2 regions of the Candidatus Pantoea multigeneris genome follow, and region 2 is predicted to be linked to the other one. Evidence: predicted binding sites of a transcription regulator. Region 2 holds the regulator's gene; the other holds the start of a gene.
What was found. The regulator LexA, encoded in region 2, represses DNA repair genes until DNA is damaged. The targets are predictions, from matches to a motif close to TNCTGTATGTACATACAGNA.
Positions count from the first base shown of each region.

Region 1 (10,530 bases), on a different contig from region 2:
CACCGAAATCGGTGCGGGTCTGCAACGCGCCTGCTGGCAGCTCTGCTTTACCCGAACCCGCACCTTCTGGGATCTCACGTGCGTCAGCGGGAATGTTGGCAACCACCCAATGCCACCAGCCTGAACCGGTCGGGGCATCAGGATCGTAGCAGGTCACGACAAAGCTTTTCGTTCCTTCTGGCACATCGTCCCATGCCAGATGCGGGGACAGGTTGTCACCGCTGTAGCCCATGCCATTAAAGACCTGGCGCTGTGGCAGCTTGTCGCCATCGTTGAAATTATTACTGGAAATGCGCATATCGCTCTCCTGTTCCGTGGTGGTAGATAACGCATCTTAACTGATTGCTCTGACACGTCCAGCGTGATGCTAGCGGGCGTTGGTAAAATGTTGTGAATAATCAAGCGCTGCGGCCATTGCCTGGGTTAAGCGGGTAATATCTTCACGGCGACTCACATAAGGTGGCATGAGATAAATCAGGCGTCCAAAGGGACGGATCCACACGCCTTGTTCGACAAAGAAACGCTGAATGTTGGCCATCTCCACCGCATCATGGGTCTCAATCACGCCAATCGCCCCTAGCACCCGCGCATCGGCAACGCGTGAATGCTCACGCAGCGGCAGCAGTTCTTCTTGCAACTGCTGCTCAATCGCCGCGACCTGGGTTTTCCAGTCGCCACTTTGCAGCAGATCCAGGCTGGCGACGGCCACCGCGCAGGCCAGTGGATTGCCCATAAACGTGGGGCCATGCATGAAGCAGGCCGCTTCACTCCGGCTTATCGTCTCTGCGACATCCCGCGTAGTGATCGTGGCGGCCAGCGTCAGGGTGCCGCCAGTCAGCGCTTTACCCACACACAGAATATCGGGTGCGATACCCGCATGTTCGCAGGCAAACAGCGCCCCGGTGCGGCCAAAGCCTGTCGCGATTTCATCGGCGATCAGCAGCACATCAAATTCATCACACAATTCACGTACCCGTTGCAGATAGCGCGGCGAGTAGAAACGCATCCCCCCTGCACCTTGCACAATCGGCTCGAGGATCACCGCCGCTAACTCACGATGATGCAGCTTTATTTGCTGAGTGAAATCTGCAATGTCGTCTTCATCCCAGGCATCAGCAAAGCCGCACTGCGGTGCCGCCGCAAAGTGATGCTGGGGCAGGTAACCGCGCCACAGGCTGTGCATGGCATTGTGTGGATCGCACACGGACATCGCCGCAAAGGTATCGCCATGATAGCCACGTTGCAGCGTCAGAAACTGCTGGCGGCGCTCTCCACGCCCCAACCAGTACTGCAACGCCATTTTCATTGCGACTTCAACGGCTACAGAGCCGGAGTCCGCGAGGAAAACACACTCCAGCGGATCGGGGGTCATTGCCACTAACCGGCGGCACAGTGCCACCGCCGCCGGATGGGTAATACCGCCAAACATCACATGTGACATCTGTGCCAGCTGTTGCTGCAAGGCGTGATTCAGCGCCGGATGGTTGTAGCCATGGATCGCCGCCCACCACGACGACATTCCGTCTACCAACTGGCGGCCATCGGCCAGCGTCAATCGCGTGCCGTGGGCTGCAACAACCGGGTAGCAGGGCAATGGATCGACCATTGAAGTGTAGGGGTGCCAGATATGCTGGCGGTCAAAATCAAGGTCTTGTTGGCTGAACATGGGTATTGTAAACCAAAATAAAAAGATTTAGTTTACAAGTATAACCACGTTAATCGTCGGGATGACACCCTTTTTTGGAGCACGCAATGGCACAACGCTGGACAGTGAAACAGGCACAAGCCCTGTTCGATAAACCTTTTCTTGAACTGATGTTTGAAGCGCAGCAGGTGCATCGGCAGAACTTCGACCCACGCCAGGTTCAGGTCAGTACCTTGCTGTCGATTAAAACCGGTGCCTGCCCGGAAGACTGTAAATACTGTCCACAAAGCTCGCGCTACAAAACCGGTCTGACATCAGAACGCCTGATGGAAGTGGAGGCGGTGCTGGCTTCGGCGCGTAAAGCAAAAGCAGCGGGTTCGAGCCGTTTCTGCATGGGCGCCGCATGGAAAAACCCACACGAACGTGACATGCCTTACCTCGAACAGATGGTCAAAGGGGTGAAAGCGATGGGGATGGAAACCTGCATGACGCTGGGGACGTTAAACGGCGATCAGGCTCAGCGCCTGGCGGGCGCAGGTCTGGATTTCTATAACCATAACCTCGATACCTCACCGGAGTTTTACGGCAGCATTATCACGACCCGCAGTTATCAGGAGCGTCTTGATACGTTAGATCAGGTGCGTGGTGCCGGCATCAAAGTGTGTTCAGGCGGCATTGTAGGATTGGGTGAAACTGTGACAGACCGTGCGGGTTTGCTGGTGCAGTTAGCAAACTTGCCGAAACCGCCAGAGAGCGTGCCAATCAACATGCTGGTGAAGGTTAAAGGCACCCCCCTGGCGGATAACGAGGATGTCGATGCGTTTGATTTTATTCGTACCATTGCCGTCGCACGCATCATGATGCCCGCTTCCCATGTACGCTTGTCTGCCGGACGTGAACAGATGAGCGAGCAGACGCAGGCGATGTGCTTTATGGCAGGGGCTAACTCCATCTTCTACGGCTGCAAGTTACTGACCACCACCAATCCGGAAGAGGATAAAGACCTGCAACTGTTCCGCAAACTGGGGCTTAACCCGGAGCACACGGCCACCCAGCACGGTGACAATGAACAGCAGCAGCACTTAAGTGAACAACTGTTGTATGCCGATACCGAGCAGTTTTATAACGCGGCGCACTGATGAACTGGTCAGCACGTATTCAGCAGGCGCTGAGCGAGCGTCAGCAGCAGCATGCGTGGCGTAGCCGTCCGCAGGTGCAACACAATAGCACGCGTGAAATTCAGGTAGAGGGGCAGCGGTATCTGCATTTCTCCAGCAATGACTATCTGGGTTTAAGCCAGCACCCGGCGTTGATTGCTGGCTGGCAGCAGGGCGCCAAAGCGGGGGCGGGTGCTGGCGCTTCCGGGCATGTGACCGGCTATCGTCAGCAGCAGGCGGAGCTGGAAGACGCGCTGGCGTCATGGCTCGGCTACCCGCGTGCACTGCTGTTTGTTTCTGGCTTTGCGCTGAATCAGGCCATTATCCACCTGCTGGCAGGCAAAGACGATCGTTTGCTGGCTGATAAGCTCTCGCACGCCTCATTGCTGGAGGCGGCCAGTCTGGCACCGGCACAACTGCGTCGCTTTGCCCATAACCAGCCTCACAGCTTACAGCGTTTGCTGGCACAACCTGTCAGCGGTGCCACCCTTGTCATCACTGAAGGGATATTCAGTATGGACGGTGACAGCGCACCGCTGGTCGAGATTGCTCAGGCAACGGCAGCGGCTGAGGGTTGGTTACTGGTAGACGATGCGCATGGGATTGGCGTGGCGGGCGATCAGGGACGTGGCAGTTGCTGGCAGCAGGGGGTTAAACCGCAGCTTCAGGTCATCACCTTTGGCAAAGCGTTTGGGGTCAGCGGTGCTGCATTGCTGTGTGACGACGCCACGGCAGACTACATGGTGCAGTTCGCTCGGCATTTGATCTACTCCACTGCGCTGCCTCCGGCACAGATTGGCGCGTTGCACGCTGCGCTGCTGGCGGTACAACAGGCTGATGGTGCGCGCGCCACTCTGCAACAGAATATCGCCCATTTCCGACGCGGGGCGGCTTCGCTACCCTGGCAGTTGTTGCCGTCTGAAAGTGCCATTCAGCCATTGGTGATCGGTGAAAACAGCGCTGCGCTGGCGCTCTCTCGCCGACTGGCACAGGCAGGCTGTTGGGTCAGCGCGATTCGCCCGCCGACTGTTCCTCCTGGCACCGCACGGCTGCGTATCACCCTCACCGCCGTACATCGAACCGAGGATATTGATCGATTGCTGGAGGTGCTACATGACGCAGCCGGTGAATAAGCAGGCGGTGGCGAAAGCCTTTGGCCGCGCCGCCAGCCACTACGATCAACATGCCGAACTGCAACGACTGAGTGGCGAGGCGCTGTTAGCGCTGGCACCTACAGCCCCTGGGCGCGATGTGCTGGACATCGGCTGTGGCACCGGGCTTTACAGCCGTTACTGGCGCGCTCGTGGTCATCATGTTACTGCCCTTGATCTCTCCAGTGCCATGTTAGATCAGACGCGCGCTGCCGACTCAGCCGATGAGTATGTTCAGGCCGATCTGGATGCGCTGCCGCTGCCAGCACAAAGTATGGATCTGGTCTGGAGCAACCTGGCTGTGCAGTGGAGTAGCGACTTAGGCACGGCACTGCAACAGCAGTGCCGTTTGTTACGCAGCGGCGGAAGCGTCATGTTCTCGACGCTACTGGAAGCTTCGCTACAGGAAGTGAATCAGGCCTGGCAGGTGCTGGACCGGTTGCCGCATACCAATCGGTTTCTCAGTCAGCATCAGGTGATTGCCGCTGCCGCCAGTTTTCCCCTGCGTTATCAAACGCAACAGGTGACACTGCATTTCCCCACGGCGTTAGCGGCGATGCGTTCACTCAAAGGCATTGGTGCCACGCATTTGCACCACGGACGTCGTCGTGCCTTGTTAACCCGGCAGGGACTGGCGCAGCTTGAGCAGAGCTGGCCGCAAGATCAGCAGGGTTATCGGCTTAGCTATCATCTGTTTTTTGGAGTCATTACGTTATGAAGCGTTGGTTTATTACGGGAACCGATACCGAAGTGGGCAAAACGGTTGCCAGCAGCGCACTGTTGCAAGCTGCGACCACGGCGGGTCTGCGTTGTGCGGGCTACAAGCCTGTGGCTTCCGGCAGCGAATTAACTGAGGAAGGTGTAAGGAACAGCGATGCGCTGGCATTACAACGCTACAGCAGCGTTGCATTACGCTATGAACAGGTCAATCCGCTGGCATTTCTGGAACCGACTTCACCGCATATCATCAGCGCGGAGGAGGGCCGGCCCATTACATTGACCGCGCTCTCGCAGGGGTTGCGAGAAGTAGAGCAGCACGCTGACTGGGTATTGGTTGAAGGGGCAGGTGGCTGGTACACACCGCTCAGCGAACAGTTTACGTTTGCGGATTGGGTGGTGGCTGAACAGCTCCCGGTGATTCTGGTGGTGGGCATTAAGCTGGGCTGTATTAATCACGCCATGCTGACCATGGATGCGGTGCGGGCGCAAGGATTGCCGCTGGCAGGATGGATAGCCAATGGTGTTCAGCCAGCGGGCAAACGTCATGCAGAGTATCTTGCTACGTTACACCAGCGACTCCCTGCACCCTGTTTAGGTGAAATTCCGTATCTGAGTGACCCGGCGCAACTCACGGCCTGCGGCCACTTCCTGCGTTTGCCCGAATGACCTCTCAGGTGACGGTAAGCCACTTGTTGACCATCATATCATCCAGCTGAGCCATCTCACCGTGGGCCACATTGCGCCCACGGTGCAGCAGTAAGAAATAGTCTGCAACGCGGCGTATGAAAGACAAGCGCTGCTCCAGCAACAGCACCGTCAGGCCGTACTCGCGATTGAGGCGGCGAATCAGATTACCCATCTCCTCTTCCAGCCATGGCGACATGCCTTCCGTGGGTTCATCCAGTATCAGCAGTTTCGGCTGGAGCACTAACGCTCGCGCCAGTGCCAGATGCTGTTGCTGAGCAACGGGCAGTTCACCACTGCGTAAATGGCGCAACGAATAGAGGTGTGGGAACAGATCGAACACCATTTGTGGAATGGCTGGATGAGGATTCTCCATGCCTGCGCCCGCCAGCAAGGCGATCAGCAGGTTATCCTCGACGCTCATCTGGGAAAAGATATGGCGTCCCTGAGGGACGTAACCGATCCCCATACGTGCCCGCTGCTCTGGCGGCTGCAACAACATATTGGCCGGGGGAGAGCCATCTTCCTGCCAGGTCATGGTGCCGCTGTTAATCGGTAAGCGCCCCATGATGCAGTTGACCAGCGTGGTTTTCCCCATGCCAGGGCGACCCAACACACCGGTACAGGTGCCAGGGGGAAGATCAAGATCAACATCCCATAAAATGTGGTTCTGACCGTAGAACTGATTGACCGAACGTAAACTCAGCATCTGGGGGGCTCCTCTCAGAATCGTAACCTGAATGCTTCCGCTCTCTGTCGTCTGGCAAACAGTGAATAACAAGTCACAGCGTTAAAAGGGTGCAGGCCTGAGCCTGACATACCTCCTGAGAGCTGCAATTTTCAGGCCAAAAATTTTAGAGAAAGGGAGGGAAGTGGGTAGAGTGTGCGCTAGCGCTATAAAAACACAGAAATAAAGTTAAACAGTTGAGGGCGGGAATCACTTTGATGCCCCTCACTAGTGCTTAAGGCTAATCAATCATGGTGCAGCCGCAGAGTGATAACGCACGGGTATGATTGCTGGCGCAGCAGAAGATATGCACATTACGCCTGAAAAACCATCACGTTCGAGCTTGAGAGACACTGATGATTAAGGGGGAACGTAAAAATAATCCGCAAAAAAATATTTTTTTTACTCAGAGGATTAAGCGGGAAAAATTATACACAGCCTATGGCGTCAGGGCTGGAGACAGTTATCCACTATTCCTGTGGATAACCTTGTGCATTAGATTCTGACAACAAGGCGCAAGCGAGGAAATACGCGGCTTACCTACATTATGCTGAGAAACTGGCCTAAAAAGAGATATCTTGTTAAATCAATACGTTATTTAAAAGCAATACTCAGAATTATCTAGCTGGTCATCTGGCTGTAATTTTATGACGCTCTCTTGACAAATGTTAAATCTCAACACGGTCTGGGGATAACCCGCGCACAAAGCCAAATTTGTGCCGTCGGGTTTAACTGCACTAATAAGCAGCAGCATGCTGTGCAACTATAGTGGGGGATTACTGGCAATATATCCAGTATTTTTTGCTGGCAAAATCAGCCGGGCAGAGTAGAATTATCATCCAGCTCGCCGCCTTTTCAGCAGGAACCCCATTTCATGAGTAAAGCGTTTAAACTGAATTCCGCCTTCAAGCCCTCTGGCGACCAGCCTGAGGCGATTCAGCGCCTGAAAGAGGGGCTGGAAGATGGACTGGCCCATCAGACGTTATTAGGGGTGACCGGTTCAGGGAAGACGTTTACCGTTGCCAACGTGATTGCCGATCTCAATCGGCCCACCATGATTCTGGCACCTAACAAAACGCTCGCAGCGCAGTTATACGGTGAAATGAAAGAGTTCTTCCCGGATAACGCCGTGGAGTTTTTTGTCTCCTACTACGATTACTACCAGCCAGAAGCCTATGTGCCAAGCTCCGACACCTTCATTGAGAAAGATGCGGCGGTGAATGAGCATATCGAACAGATGCGTCTGTCAGCGACGAAAGCGATGCTAGAGCGCCGCGATGTGATTGTTGTGGCATCAGTGTCGGCCATCTACGGCCTGGGTGATCCTGACCTTTATTTAAAAATGATGCTCCACCTCAGCCGGGGCATGATCATCGAACAACGCAGCATTTTGCGCCGCCTGGCGGAGTTACAGTACGCCCGTAATGACCAGGCCTTCCAGCGCGGGACTTTCCGCGTGCGCGGCGAGGTGATCGATATCTTCCCTGCTGAATCAGATGACATCGCGCTGCGGGTAGAGCTGTTCGACGATGAAGTTGAGCGCTTATCGCTGTTTGATCCCCTCACGGGTCAGGTGGAGTCGGTGGTGCCACGTTTTACCATCTATCCCAAAACGCACTACGTGACGCCACGCGAGCGCATTTTGCAGGCGATGGAAGAGATCAAAGTGGAGTTGGTCGATCGGCGTAAGAACCTGATGGACAATAACAAACTACTGGAAGAGCAGCGCATTACCCAGCGCACCCAGTTCGATCTGGAGATGATGAACGAACTGGGCTACTGCTCAGGCATCGAGAACTACTCCCGTTACCTCTCCGGGCGTGGCCCTGGCGAGCCACCACCAACCTTGTTCGACTACCTGCCCGCGGATGGTTTGCTGGTGGTGGATGAATCCCACGTCACTATTCCGCAAATTGGTGGCATGTACCGTGGCGACCGGGCCAGAAAAGAGACACTGGTGGAGTACGGTTTCCGCCTGCCTTCAGCGCTGGATAACCGCCCGTTGAAGTTTGAGGAGTTTGAAGGCCTGGCACCGCAGACGATTTATGTCTCAGCAACGCCAGGTAACTACGAGCTGGAGAAGTCTGGCGATGAAGTGATTGATCAGCTGGTGCGTCCCACAGGCCTGCTGGACCCCATCATTGAAGTGCGTCCGGTGGGCACACAGGTGGACGACCTGCTCTCTGAAATTCGTCAACGTGTCGCGGTCAATGAGCGTGTGCTGGTCACAACGTTGACCAAAAGAATGGCCGAAGATCTGACGGAATATCTGGAAGAGCATGGTGAGCGCGTGCGCTATCTGCACTCGGACATTGATACCGTTGAGCGCATGGAAATTATCCGTGACTTACGCCTGGGTGAGTTCGACGTGCTGGTCGGGATTAACCTGCTGCGTGAAGGCCTGGATATGCCGGAAGTATCGCTGGTGGCGATTCTGGATGCAGATAAAGAGGGCTTCCTGCGTTCAGAGCGCTCGCTGATTCAGACCATTGGTCGCGCTGCGCGTAACGTTAATGGCCGCGCGATTCTGTATGGCGATCGTATTACCAACTCCATGGCCCGTGCCATTGAAGAGACCGAACGTCGCCGCGAGAAGCAGCAGAAATACAATGAAGATAACGGCATTGTGCCGCAGGGCTTGAACAAGAAAATCACCGACATCCTCGAGCTGGGCAAGAATGTCGTGAAAACGCGCGGCAAGGCAAAAGGCAAACGTCCGGGTGTGGTCGAGGAAGAGACCGATTTTCAGGCGCTCACCCCGCAGGGCCTACAGAAGAAAATCCACGAGCTGGAAGCGCAGATGCAGCAGCACGCACAGAACCTCGAATTCGAAGAGGCGGCCACAGTCCGCGATCAGCTTCATCAACTGCGCGAACTGTTTATTGCCACTTCCTGACAGCAAAGCCACCTGGGTTAGCAGGTGGCTATAACGTCTGGATGGCATGCTCCAGCGCAACGCGCAGCAGTTGGCGATCGTGGCGATAGCGAATATCCACCGCCTCCAGCGGCTCACGAATAATCAGGCGGTTCTCTACGCCTTGCGTATCACCGGAGGGGCCAACCAGCACGGCATCGACAACCCGTTTGCCAATCGACTGTTCCATAATCGCCAGCTTATCCTGCACGCTCAGCTGACCGGCTGGGCTGTGTTCCCGACCCAGGTTATCGATAAAGACCACGGTAGCTGGCGTGCGCCGAAGTGCTTGTGCCATCTCTTCCAGCAACAGAACGGGCATCAGGCTGGTGTAAAAACTGCCTGGGCCGAGCAATATCAGGTCGGCGCGAGCGACCGCATCCAGTGCTTCGCGCGTGGCTTTCACGTTCGGATGCAGCATCAGCGTTTCTGGTGTCTGCTGCATGGCATCAATGGCCGTTTCTCCGTACACCATATTGCCTTCCGCATCGGAAGCCACCAGGTCTACCGGCTGTTCCGACATCGGGATCAGAAAAGCTTCGACTTTTAACAGATTGCGAATGATGTTGATCGCTTCCAGCGGGCGCACGCTGAGGTGATCCAACGCTTTCAGGATCAAATTCCCCAGATTATGCCCCGCCAACTCGCCATTGCCGCTAAAACGGTACTCAAACATGGCAGAGGCGACACTTGGCTCGGTAATGAGTTGGTTAATGCAGTTACGCATGTCACCCCAGGCAATACCGCCTTCCGAGCGACGGATGCGGCCGGTCGATCCCCCATTGTCGGTGGTGGTGACAATACCGGTCAGGCGTGAACCCAGGAAAGAGAGCGAGGACATTACGCGCCCGAGGCCGTGTCCGCCCCCCAGAGCCACTACGCGGTCAAGGTCAGCCAGCGTTCGATTCATACATCTCCTACGGTGGCCGCGTATTGCGGCCAAAAGCGGTCAATAGTGATAAATGCCATACAACGGCCGCTTAACAGAGGTCAAAAGGCACAGATCGAGTATATATATCGTTTAGCCAGCCTGGAATAGTATGGGATTTAGCGATACTATTTTTCTTGAGCCAAAAAGGCTCATCCACTTCAGCCAGAGCAGGGAATTACTGTGCTGGTCGGTAGCCGGGCGCTATCGACGTGCAATCACTGCACTGTATTCACAAATCCTGAAAGGTGTTCGGTGTCCCAGTTTTCAGATGCATATGACCGCCGGTTCTACTACCTGCGGTTGTCGGTCACGGACGTGTGTAACTTCCGCTGTACCTATTGCCTGCCTGATGGTTATCGGCCGCAGGGGGTCAACAACAACAGTTTTCTCTCGCTGGAGGAGATCCGCCGCGTGACGCGCGCCTTTGCGGCTGCCGGCACCGAAAAGGTTCGACTCACGGGGGGAGAACCCTCTCTGCGTCGCGATTTCACCGACATTATTGCCGCCGTGCGCGAGAATCCAGGCATCCGCCAGATAGCCATGACCACCAACGGTTACCGGATGGAACGGGATGTTGCGCAGTGGCGCGCTGCTGGCCTCA
Region 1 is NZ_VWXF01000001.1:844,316-854,845, reverse strand. Features, by position in the region: gene F3J40_RS03965 (kinase inhibitor) at 1-298, opposite strand, end outside; gene bioA (adenosylmethionine--8-amino-7-oxononanoate transaminase) at 368-1,666, opposite strand; gene bioB (biotin synthase BioB) at 1,753-2,784, shown strand; gene bioF (8-amino-7-oxononanoate synthase) at 2,784-3,935, shown strand; gene bioC (malonyl-ACP O-methyltransferase BioC) at 3,916-4,671, shown strand; gene bioD (dethiobiotin synthase) at 4,668-5,339, shown strand; gene F3J40_RS03935 (ABC transporter ATP-binding protein) at 5,344-6,066, opposite strand; gene uvrB (excinuclease ABC subunit UvrB) at 6,959-8,980, shown strand; gene F3J40_RS03925 (gluconeogenesis factor YvcK family protein) at 9,009-9,908, opposite strand; gene moaA (GTP 3',8-cyclase MoaA) at 10,182-10,530, shown strand, end outside.
Region 1: a site for LexA is predicted at 6,862-6,881, ahead of uvrB (excinuclease ABC subunit UvrB). Genes of this name have one in related genera too.

Region 2 (10,530 bases):
CGCGAGAAGGCACGGCCAAAGACAAACAGCGGAACTTGTGTCTCTTCCGGCAGATTGCCGCCGTGGGAGTGGTCGTCATTCATACCGTGATCGGCAGTGACAATCACCTGATAACCCGCTGCTAACCAGCCTGGTAGCCAGTGAGACAGATAGCCATCCGCCATGCGCGCCCGGTTACGATATTGCGTAGAAGAGAGACCAAACTTATGGCCGCAATCATCAATGTTCATTGAGTGGATCAGCAGAAAGTCCGGGTCGTAGCGCAACCGCAGGCTCTCGGCATCTTCAAACAAATGCGAGTCGGGGTAGCCGTCATCGTAATAGAAGTGACCATAGGGAATCGGTAATTCCGGCGCGAGGGTATGACGGTCACGCGCCGGAACAAACGGCGTACGGTTATAAAGCTCACTCACCCAGTGGTAGGCGGCGGCGGCGCTTTTTAGCCCCGCCTCCTGCACATAGTGAAACACGCTGCGCTCTTTGCTTAGCCGATCAACGCCGTTGTGAATGATGCCACTCTCAACCGGCGGAACGCCGGTCAATATGCACTCATATAGGGGACGTGACAGCGAAGGCAGCTCGCAGGTCAGTGAATAGTAGTGCCCTTTGCCCTGAGCGCACTCAGCGTGCAGGTAGCCCATTGCAAACCGCGCTACCTGGTTACTCAGGCCATCCAGTACCACCAGGATCGTTTTCATGCTTTATCTCCGAGCCTGTTACTGCTTCATATTAATGATGACGTTTTCCTGCCACAGACGCGGCAGTGCTTTCGAGGTCTTATCCCACGCTGCCTGATCCTTGATCGGACGGGCATTCTTATATTCATCCTGCGGCAGTAACTTGGCCTGGACATCAGCCGGTAATGTCAGGTGTTCAGCACGAATTGGGCGGGCATAGCCACGAGCCAGATTGATCTGTCCGGCATCGGAGAAGATGTATTCGCGTGCCAGTTTGGCGGCATTCGGGTGTTTGGCGTATTTGTTGATGATGGTGCTATAGCCCGAAATCACCGAACCGTCAGAAGGGATCACCACTTCATAGCGGTTTTTATCGATCTGGTCACGGTAGTTCAGACCATTAAAGTCCCACACAACGGCAACCTGAATTTCGCCTTTCTCAATATTGGCAATCACCGGATCGGTGACACCTAAACGGCCCTGCTTCGCCAGATCAGCGAAGAAATCCAGTGCCGGTTTCAGGTTTTTCTCGTCGCCACCCAGCGCATAGCTGGCGGCCAGCACGCCGTTCGCGGCCTGAGCGGCCACGCCAACATCACCGATGGTCACCACATATTTGCCTTTTTTCAGGTCAGCCCAGCTGTGTGGAACATCTTTGACCTGCTGCTTATCCACCAGGAAAGCGATGGTGCCGGTGTAAGCCAGCATCCAGTTACCCGCCGGATCTTTTGCCCACGCGGGCACTTGATCCCAATGGGTCGGCTTGAAGGGCTGTGCAACGCCCATTTTCACTGCGACCGGGCCAAATGCGGCACCGACATCACCAATATCCGCGCTGGCATTCTCTTTTTCCGCGTTGAATTTAGCCAGCTCCTGCGCTGAAGACATGTCGGTATCGCTGTGTTTAATGCCATAGGTGTTGCTGATGTCATTCCAGGTGTCTTTCCAGTTGGCCCAGCTGTCCGGCATACCAACGCTGTTGACCTGACCTTCCGCACGAGCCGCTTTTTCCAGTGCGGCCATATCGTTATCCGCCGCTTGCGCAGCAGGGAGCGCAAGCAGAACGGCACTGGCAATAACAGAGACGAGTAACGCTTTCATTATTAAGGCTCCGGGTATGAGTGAATTGGCCTGGCGAATACAGACCAGCAAGAACCGAGCCAATGTAGCCAGCAGCTATGACATTTTTATGACTGCCCGTCCGGGTGCGCAAAGACAGATATTTTTGGTGGTTTAGGCGAAATGTCATTGAACTGTCATAGTGCAGACACGCGCCGCAATGGCGCTGAAATGGGTGTGAAGGCGGAAAAATAAGGACAAACAATGCAACAGAAAGCCCGCAGGAAAGCACGGCAACGATATTGTGATTTCTCGGAGGCTAGAGCATGATGAATAACGGTAATTGACTGATATTCAGGGGTTTATTGTGCATAAAAAAACAACAGGCGGGCAACATATCGCCACAGTTTTGCAATGGGTGCTTAACATTGGCTTGGTGATTTTAGCGATTATTCTAGTGGTCTTTCTTGGCAAAGAGACGATTCATCTGGCGACCGTACTGTTCAGTACCGGTGAGCAGGCGTCTTCTTATTTGCTGATTGAAGGCATTGTCATCTATTTTCTCTATTTCGAGTTTATCGCGCTGATTGTGAAGTATTTCCAGTCAGGCTATCACTTCCCGCTGCGCTATTTTGTCTACATCGGGATTACGGCGATTATCCGTCTGATCATTGTTGACCATAAAAATCCGTTCGATACGCTGTGCTACTCCTCAGCGATTCTGATTCTGGTGATCACTTTATGGTTGGCAAACAGCAATCGCTTAAAGCGCGAATAAGCACAGCCTCCCTGGCATCAGTAAGGTAAACTACTGCCCTTTGACCGATGCTAGGGATCAACGTTATGCCGCAAGATGCGCTAACGCTTCTGCATGCGCTGTGCTGGACAGGGTCGGCACAGCCTTCAACGTTTACACTTGACTGGTTGATGGAAGAAGACTCGATGACGCAACGTTTCGAGCGCCACTGCCAGCAGGTGACAGTACAGCCTTACCGGGAAGGGTTTATTACTTCCGCCGAACTCAGTGAAGAAGAACGGGCACAATTGCCGGATGAAGCGCGTTTCTGGCTGCGTGAAATCATCCTGTCAGGGGATGGCGTTCCGTGGTTGGCCGGGCGCACGCTGGTGCCTGAAAGCACACTGGATGGGCCAGAAGCCATGCTGAGCCAGATGGGGACACGGCCACTGGGGCGTTATCTGTTCTCGTCTTCGACACTCAGCCGCGACTTTATTACCATTGGTCAGATTGACGGGCTGTGGGGACGCCGTTCGCGCCTGCGACTGTCAGATAAACCGTTTCTGTTGACTGAGCTGTTTCTTCCCGCTGCGCCGGTCTACAGCCAGCTTTCCCAGGGTAAATAACTGTGCAATCAATTCTCTCCAAGACGAAACTACAGGCTTATAGCCGCCTGATGCGTATCAATAAACCCATTGGTACGCTGCTCCTGCTTTGGCCGACATTCTGGGCCTTGTGGCTCTCAGATATGGCGCATCCGCCGCTGCTGGTGTTCATTGTTTTCACTGCGGGCGTTTTCATCATGCGCGCCGCAGGCTGTGTGATAAACGATTTTGCTGACCGCAAAGTAGATGGGCATGTAAAACGCACGCATCAGCGCCCGTTGCCAAGTGGTGCGGTGAGTGCAAAGGAAGCTAAAGTCCTGTTTGTCGGGCTGGCGCTGGTGGCTTTTGCTCTGGTACTAACGATGAACCTGATGACGATTTTGCTCTCCGTCGTTGGGTTGGCACTGGCATGGACTTACCCGTTCATGAAGCGTTATACCCATTTACCACAGGTGGTGCTCGGTGCTGCTTTCGGCTGGGCCATTCCCATGGCGTGGGCGGCAGTAAGTGAGTCCTTACCTTTGGTTTGTTGGTTGGTGTTCCTGGCAAACATGTGTTGGACGGTTGCTTACGATACGATGTACGCGATGGTCGATCGTGATGATGACCTGAAAATCGGTATCAAATCCACGGCGATCCTGTTTGGCCGCTATGACAAGCTGATCGTTGGGCTATTACAGCTCGCAACCTTGTTGTTGATGGTGGCCGTCGGTATTTTGCAGCATCTGAACAGTGCTTTTTATTGGTCGCTACTGTTGGCGGCTGTGCTGTTTGTGCACCAGCAGAAACTGATTGCTCAGCGTGAGCGAGAAGCCTGTTTCCAGGCCTTCCTGAATAACAACTATGTCGGTATGGCGCTGTTTGTTGGCATTCTGCTCAGCACTGCACCGTTTAGCCACTGGTGGTAATGGCCAGAGGCGAATGAAAAAAGGGCAACCCAGTGGGTTGCCCTTTTTGTTGTACCACAGGCGATTATTCTTGCTCTGTGGCGTTCTCAATGGTTAAGCGTACATCGCTGGTGATCAGCTCTGCCAGAATCTGCCAGGTGGCTGCCGTTAGCGTGGCATCTGCATCGCCGCTATCGCTGATATAACCCTCATCACGCAGGGTCAGAACCAGGGTGGCAAATACGGCTTTATCAAAGAACTCTGGGGCGTTAATGCCGTGCAGGACCGACAGACGTTGTGCCAGAGTACGGCTCTCTTTCTCCAGCGTCCCGCGGTTGATCGTCGGTTTCGCACTGAGAATGGAGAACGTAATGGCATAGCGTTGCAGCGTTTCACGTACGCCGGAGGCCAGTAGTTGCAATGTCCGGTGGCGAGCCGCAACGACGCGAATCTGGCCCCCTTCAATGCTAACCAGTCCCTGTCGCGCCAGCTCCTGACACAGTGCAGCGATCACACCAGGCAAGGCTTCTTGATTCCAGCGCAGGAACAGTTCGCTTTTCATCATCGGATAGATGAGACGCACCTGGCGTAGCAATTCTGCCTCTTCCAACTGCGTATGCTGTTGCACAATCGCAGCGACTAATGAAGGCATGACCAGCATATGGTGGATATTGTTGCGATAGTAAGTCATTAAGACTGCCTGCTCGCGTGGCAAAATCACGATATCGCCAATGCTGTCTTTCTCAGTTTCAAACTTGTTCATGCCCATTGCATGTTCAAGCATCTGCTCTGCTGACATATCCGGTACTGTGGCTTCCGGCGAATAAGGCACGTTACGCAGCAGTTCAATGTAGCAGGTGAGCTGTTCCGTGAGCTGCTCGCGGGTAAGTGAGCGCTGACGGGAGGCCAGCAGTGCCGTGACACAGAGGTTCATAGCATTGGCTGCGCCTGCTTCATTGATGCGCACCATCAGCTTATCCGCGATGTCATTTACGGTAGGGGTTAACCATGCCGGACGCTGCGGTTCAATAGGATCGATAGCTTCACGCCATTCTGGCACGCGCTTATTGAGATAATTGACCAGCGGTAACGGCTCACCAAAGTTGACGTAGCCCTGGCCGAGATTACGCAGCTTGCGTAACCCGCGCACCATCTGCAAAAAGCCCTCTTTTTCTTTTACCGCGCCACGCAGTTCTTTGGCGTAAGTCCCGACTTCCATCACATGCTCATAACCGATGTAGATCGGAACCAGTGTGATAGGACGATTGCCGCCACGCAGCATGGCTTGCAGCGTCATAGCCAGCGTACCGGTTTTCGGATCAAGCAGACGGCCCGTGCGTGAGCGTCCTCCCTCAACGAAATACTCCACCGAGTAGCCGCGGCTGAACAGTTCACCCAGGTATTCACGGAACACTGTCGCGTAGAGCTTATTGCCCTTAAAGGTACGGCGAATAAAGAAGGCACCCAGGCGGCGGAAAATCGGGCCGGCTGGCCAGAAGTCCAGATTGACGCCAGCGGCGATGTGCGGCGGCACCAGGCCCTGGTGATAAATGACATACGAAAGCAGCAGGTAATCCATGTGGCTGCGGTGGCACGGCACATAGACAATTTCATGGCCGTCCTGCGCTAACTGCCGGACGCGCTCAGCACCATGCACGTTAATGCCTTGGTAGAGACGGCTCCATGTCCAGCTCATCACACGGTCAGTGAGTTTAATGGCTTCGTATGAGAAGTCAGCCGCGACTTCTTCCATCATTTCTACCGCATTTTGCTGCGCTTTCTCGTGGGAGATTTTTTTGCTACGCGCTTCATCTTCAACCGCTTTTTCAATCGCTTTCGACTGAAGTAGCTTATTGAACAGGTCCTGACGTGCAGGCAAACGCGGCCCAACTGCGGCCAGGCGCTGACGAGCAAAATGAATACGTGCAACGCGTGCCAGTTTATGGGCGATAGATTTATCCGTACCGTGCTGGTTAGCCATGTCGCGCAGCGAAACGGTAGGGGAGAAACGAACAAAGCTGTCTCGACCATGCCGAAGAATAGCGATAAGCTTCTGCAGGCCGTTAAGTACCTGTAAATACGGCGCTTCGTCACCAGGAACCTCGCGGCCTGGTGCGCGGCCAAACATCACAGTGACTGGCAGCATCTGCACGTCCAGTTCCTGATTGCTACGGTGCAGATCCAGGTAGTCGTGGAAGATTTTCACTGACTCCTGATTGGGCACGTAGTAAGGAAACAGCCGTGGTCCGTCATGAATAAATACATGGCGCGGTAGCACCACGCCGTCAATTTCCAGCGCTTCCAGCGGGTCAGGGAGATGGTGCTTCAGACACTGCGAACGCAGCGTCAGCAGGTCCGCCTTAGAATCATAAGGCAGCACATACATCACCGGACGACTGGGATCAATACCATGCTCGGAAACGGGATCTGTAGGGATAGACTTAGTTTTTACCAGCAAAGAGAGTGGTAAATTAAGTAATTTGTAATAGAGTTTACGCCAACCTGACATAGACAACATGAAGCCTCTTGTTAGCAAAGCGCCGCAAGCATAACAGAAAGCGCAGCGAAGATCTGTGGTGGCGCTATACGCAATCCACCCAGACAGTGACGTCAATATTTACAAAGGGTTCCACATTATGGCAAACACCAGTACGGGATTGATCCGTATTTTGCGCGCTGCGCGTTATTCCTGGCAGGGGTTGAATGCCGCCTGGCGACATGAAGCCGCATTCCGTCAGGAAAGTATCGTAGCGATTATCGCTATTATTATCACTTTCTGGCTGGATGTTGATCGGGTTTCCCGTATTTTACTCATCGGTTCCGTGGTGCTGGTCGTGATTATGGAGATCATTAACAGCGCCATTGAAGCCGTTGTTGACCGGGTAAGTGAAGAGCAACATCCCCTGGCAGGACGAGCCAAAGACCTGGGCTCAGCCGCCGTATTGGTCAGCATCCTACTGGCTGTTTTCGTCTGGGTCATGTTGCTTTGGCGCTAACTGCGATAGCGCTTCCAGAACCAGACAAATGGCTGTTTTTTCCTCTGTTTCGGTTCCCATTTATTAGATACCTGTATATACTCACAGCGACTGTATAAACAACCAGGGGGCGGGATGAAAGCGTTAACTACAAGGCAGCAGCAGGTCTATGATCTGATTCGCGACCATATCAACCAGACCGGTATGCCACCGACACGCGCAGAAATTGCCGCGCAGCTCGGGTTCCGCTCACCTAATGCGGCTGAAGAACACCTGAAAGCGCTGGCAAGGAAGGGCGTGATTGAAATCGTTTCCGGTGCATCGCGCGGCATTCGGTTACTTATGGAAGAAGAACAGCCTGAAGGCCTGCCGCTGATTGGACGGGTGGCTGCGGGTGAGCCTCTGTTAGCAGAAGAGCACATCGAAACGCACTATCAGGTCGATCCTGCGCTGTTTAAGCCTTCAGCGGACTTCCTGCTGCGCGTCAGTGGTATGTCAATGAAAGATATAGGTATTATGGATGGTGACCTGCTTGCCGTGCATAAAACCCAGGACGTGCACAACGGCCAGGTCGTCGTGGCGCGTATTGATGAAGAAGTGACCGTAAAGCGCTGGAAGAAGCAGGGCTCAATGGTGTATCTGCTCCCTGAGAACAGCGAATTCAAACCGATTGAAATCGACACTCGCGTACAATCACTGACGGTGGAAGGTCTTGCTGTTGGCATCGTGCGTAACGGTGAATGGATCTAATTCTCTCTGCTCCCTGATTTTCTCTCTGTTGCCGGCGTGTCTTTTCCTCCGGCAACATTGCTTCCTTGCCAAACAACGCCCTCAAAACCATGACACAGCTGATGCGTCTTTTTTCTGCCACTGACCAGCGACTCTGGCGGCTGGCATTACCAATGATTTTGTCCAATATCACCGTGCCGCTGCTTGGCTTAGTCGATACCGCAGTGATAGGGCACCTTAATAGCCCGATCTATCTGGGCGGTGTGGCGATAGGCACGACCATCACCAGCTTTATCTTTATGCTGCTGCTGTTTTTACGCATGAGCACCACCGGGCTGACGGCGCAGGCATTTGGCGCGGGCGATCGTGCGGCACTGGCGCGTGCGCTGATGCAGCCGCTCATGCTGGCTATCGTTGCTGGCGGACTGTTTATTCTGTGCCGTGAGCCCATCACGCAACTGGCGACGCATCTTATTGGCGGCGACGAGGCCGTACTGGAACAGGCGCGGATTTTCATTCATATCCGCTGGCTCAGTGCCCCCGCCACGCTAGCAAATTTGGTGATTCTCGGTTGGTTGCTGGGGGTGCAATATGCGCGAGCACCCGTCATTCTGTTGGTGGTTGGAAACCTGGTTAACCTGTTACTCGATCTCTGGCTGGTCGTCGGACTTGGCTGGCAGGTTGCGGGGGCGGCCACCGCTACCGCGGTCGCGGAGTATGTCACCTTTGCTCTGGGCATCGCACTGGTCTGGCGTGCATTGCGACAAAATCAGATTCCAGCTGCCCTGCTGTGGCAGGGATGGTGGCAGGATGTTTCGCGGCTACTCCGTTTAAACCGCGATATCATGCTGCGCTCTCTGCTACTGCAAATCTGCTTTGCTTCTCTTACCCTGATTGGCGCGCGAATGGGCGCTGAAATCGTGGCCGTGAATGCCGTATTACTGATGTTCCTCACCTTCACCGCCTATGCGTTAGACGGCTTTGCTTACGCGGTAGAAGCGGTATCTGGCCAGGCCTTCGGGGCTAAAGACAGCCAACAGTTGCTACTGGTGTGGCAAGCGGCCTGTCGTCAGGCGGGGATAGTCGCTGCGGCTTTCGCCATTATTTATTGGCTCCTGGGAGATGCCATTATCGCCCATTTGACTACGCTGCCGGGTTTACGTGAGTTAGCCCACCACTTTTTAGGGTGGCAAGCGATTATTCCGCTGGTGGGTGTCTGGTGTTACCTGCTGGATGGTGTTTTTGTCGGTGCAACGCGCGGCAGAGAGATGCGTAATAGCATGGCTCTGGCTGCGCTGGGCTTTATGCTGGCCGTATTACTGACGCCGTGGTTAGGGAACCATGCTCTGTGGCTGGCAATAACGGTTTTCCTCGGCTTGCGTGGTTTAACGCTGTGGATCATCTGGCGTCGGCTGTGGCAGCAGCAGCGTTGGTTCGTCCATTGATCGCCTGTGAACTAGGATAGTTCCCATTATTTCTACCTGTTCCGTATTCATCGCTATAATTAACTTAACTAACGGCAATTAGTCAGTGTTAATCACTACTTTTTACTGATTAATTAAGCGAAACGGCAACCATGACCAGGAGGTCAGTGATGAATAACGATCAAGTCAGTGGTAACTGGAAACAGTTCAAAGGCAAATTTAAGGAAAAATGGGGTAAGCTGACCGATGACGATCTCACCGTTATCGAAGGTAAACGTGAGCAGTTAGTGGGTAAAATTCAGGAACGTTATGGCTACGCCAAAGAACGGGCTGAAGAGGAAGTGAAGGACTGGGAATCTCACAATAGCGATTATCGCTGGTAAGCCTAGCGCTATTGATTGAACCCACAGGAACTAGCCCATTGGCTCATGGGCGGCCCGACACAAGGATGTGTATCAACTCTTTCTACCGCGCCTTTTTGGTTCGACCTGATGGTCATGATCGCAATGATCATGCTGATCGCAGGCATCGACTTCCGCACACTTCACACATAACCCATGTGCCTCAATCACGGTGTGTCGTAAGGTAAATTTCGCCTGCGACGCCAGCGACGTGATGATTTTCTCTACGCCTTGCGCCTGTTGCTCAGTCACCGCAGCACAGTTATCACACACCAGCATCACCGAGGTATGGGCGGGTGCTTCAAAGTGATGGCACACCACATAGCTGTTGTTTGATTCAACGCGATGAATAAACCCCTGCTCCAGCAAAAAGTCCAGCGCTCGATAAACAGTGGGCGGTTTTGCCTGCGGCTCACTGACACGGAGTTGATCCAGCAGATCGTAAGCACTGATCGAACCTTGCTGTTCCGCCATTAGACGCAACACTTCAGCACGCTGAGTGGTGAGGCGAACACCGCGCTGTAGGCAAAGTTTTTCCGCCTGGGTCATGATCTGTTCAGGCATCATCGTTGACATGGTTACTCTCCGCTGCAAATGAGACGTTATGTTATCACACAAATGTTTTTCGCGCTGAGCAGGATAAAGCTGTAATAAAAATGAAGTAACAGTATGAAAAGTACGCCTTAATTTTTGCTCTGAATCTCACCAGTAAATGCGTCAAAACCAGGCCGGTTAGCGTGTGATAAAAAATTGCGTTTTATTTGCATTCTTTACCTTTCTTGAATAATGTTTAGCGTGTCTTAAGATAAATCAGGTGCTGATGAACCCCTAAACCAGAATAGACGCCATTCACAATAAGAATATTCTGTATGTTTTTTGTTCAATCCTGCAAACAGCACTGCTGTTGGCTTTAAATTCACAGCAATAACACGCCGGTTAGCGTTCCAAAATGGACGCTATTACTCATGTTGGTTGTGAATTCTAAAGACACTTCGATGGTGGCAGGCAAATGGTAAAGAACATAATTTCGCGTCAGG
Region 2 is NZ_VWXF01000005.1:368,944-379,473, reverse strand. Features, by position in the region: gene F3J40_RS14495 (alkaline phosphatase family protein) at 1-698, opposite strand, end outside; gene F3J40_RS14490 (ABC transporter substrate-binding protein) at 717-1,778, opposite strand; gene psiE (phosphate-starvation-inducible protein PsiE) at 2,104-2,514, shown strand; gene ubiC (chorismate lyase) at 2,580-3,098, shown strand; gene ubiA (4-hydroxybenzoate octaprenyltransferase) at 3,101-3,985, shown strand; gene plsB (glycerol-3-phosphate 1-O-acyltransferase PlsB) at 4,050-6,473, opposite strand; gene F3J40_RS14465 (diacylglycerol kinase) at 6,601-6,960, shown strand; gene lexA (transcriptional repressor LexA) at 7,075-7,689, shown strand; gene dinF (MATE family efflux transporter DinF) at 7,791-9,113, shown strand; gene F3J40_RS14450 (CsbD family protein) at 9,263-9,475, shown strand; gene zur (zinc uptake transcriptional repressor Zur) at 9,548-10,069, opposite strand; gene F3J40_RS14440 (conjugal transfer protein TraF) at 10,503-10,530, shown strand, end outside.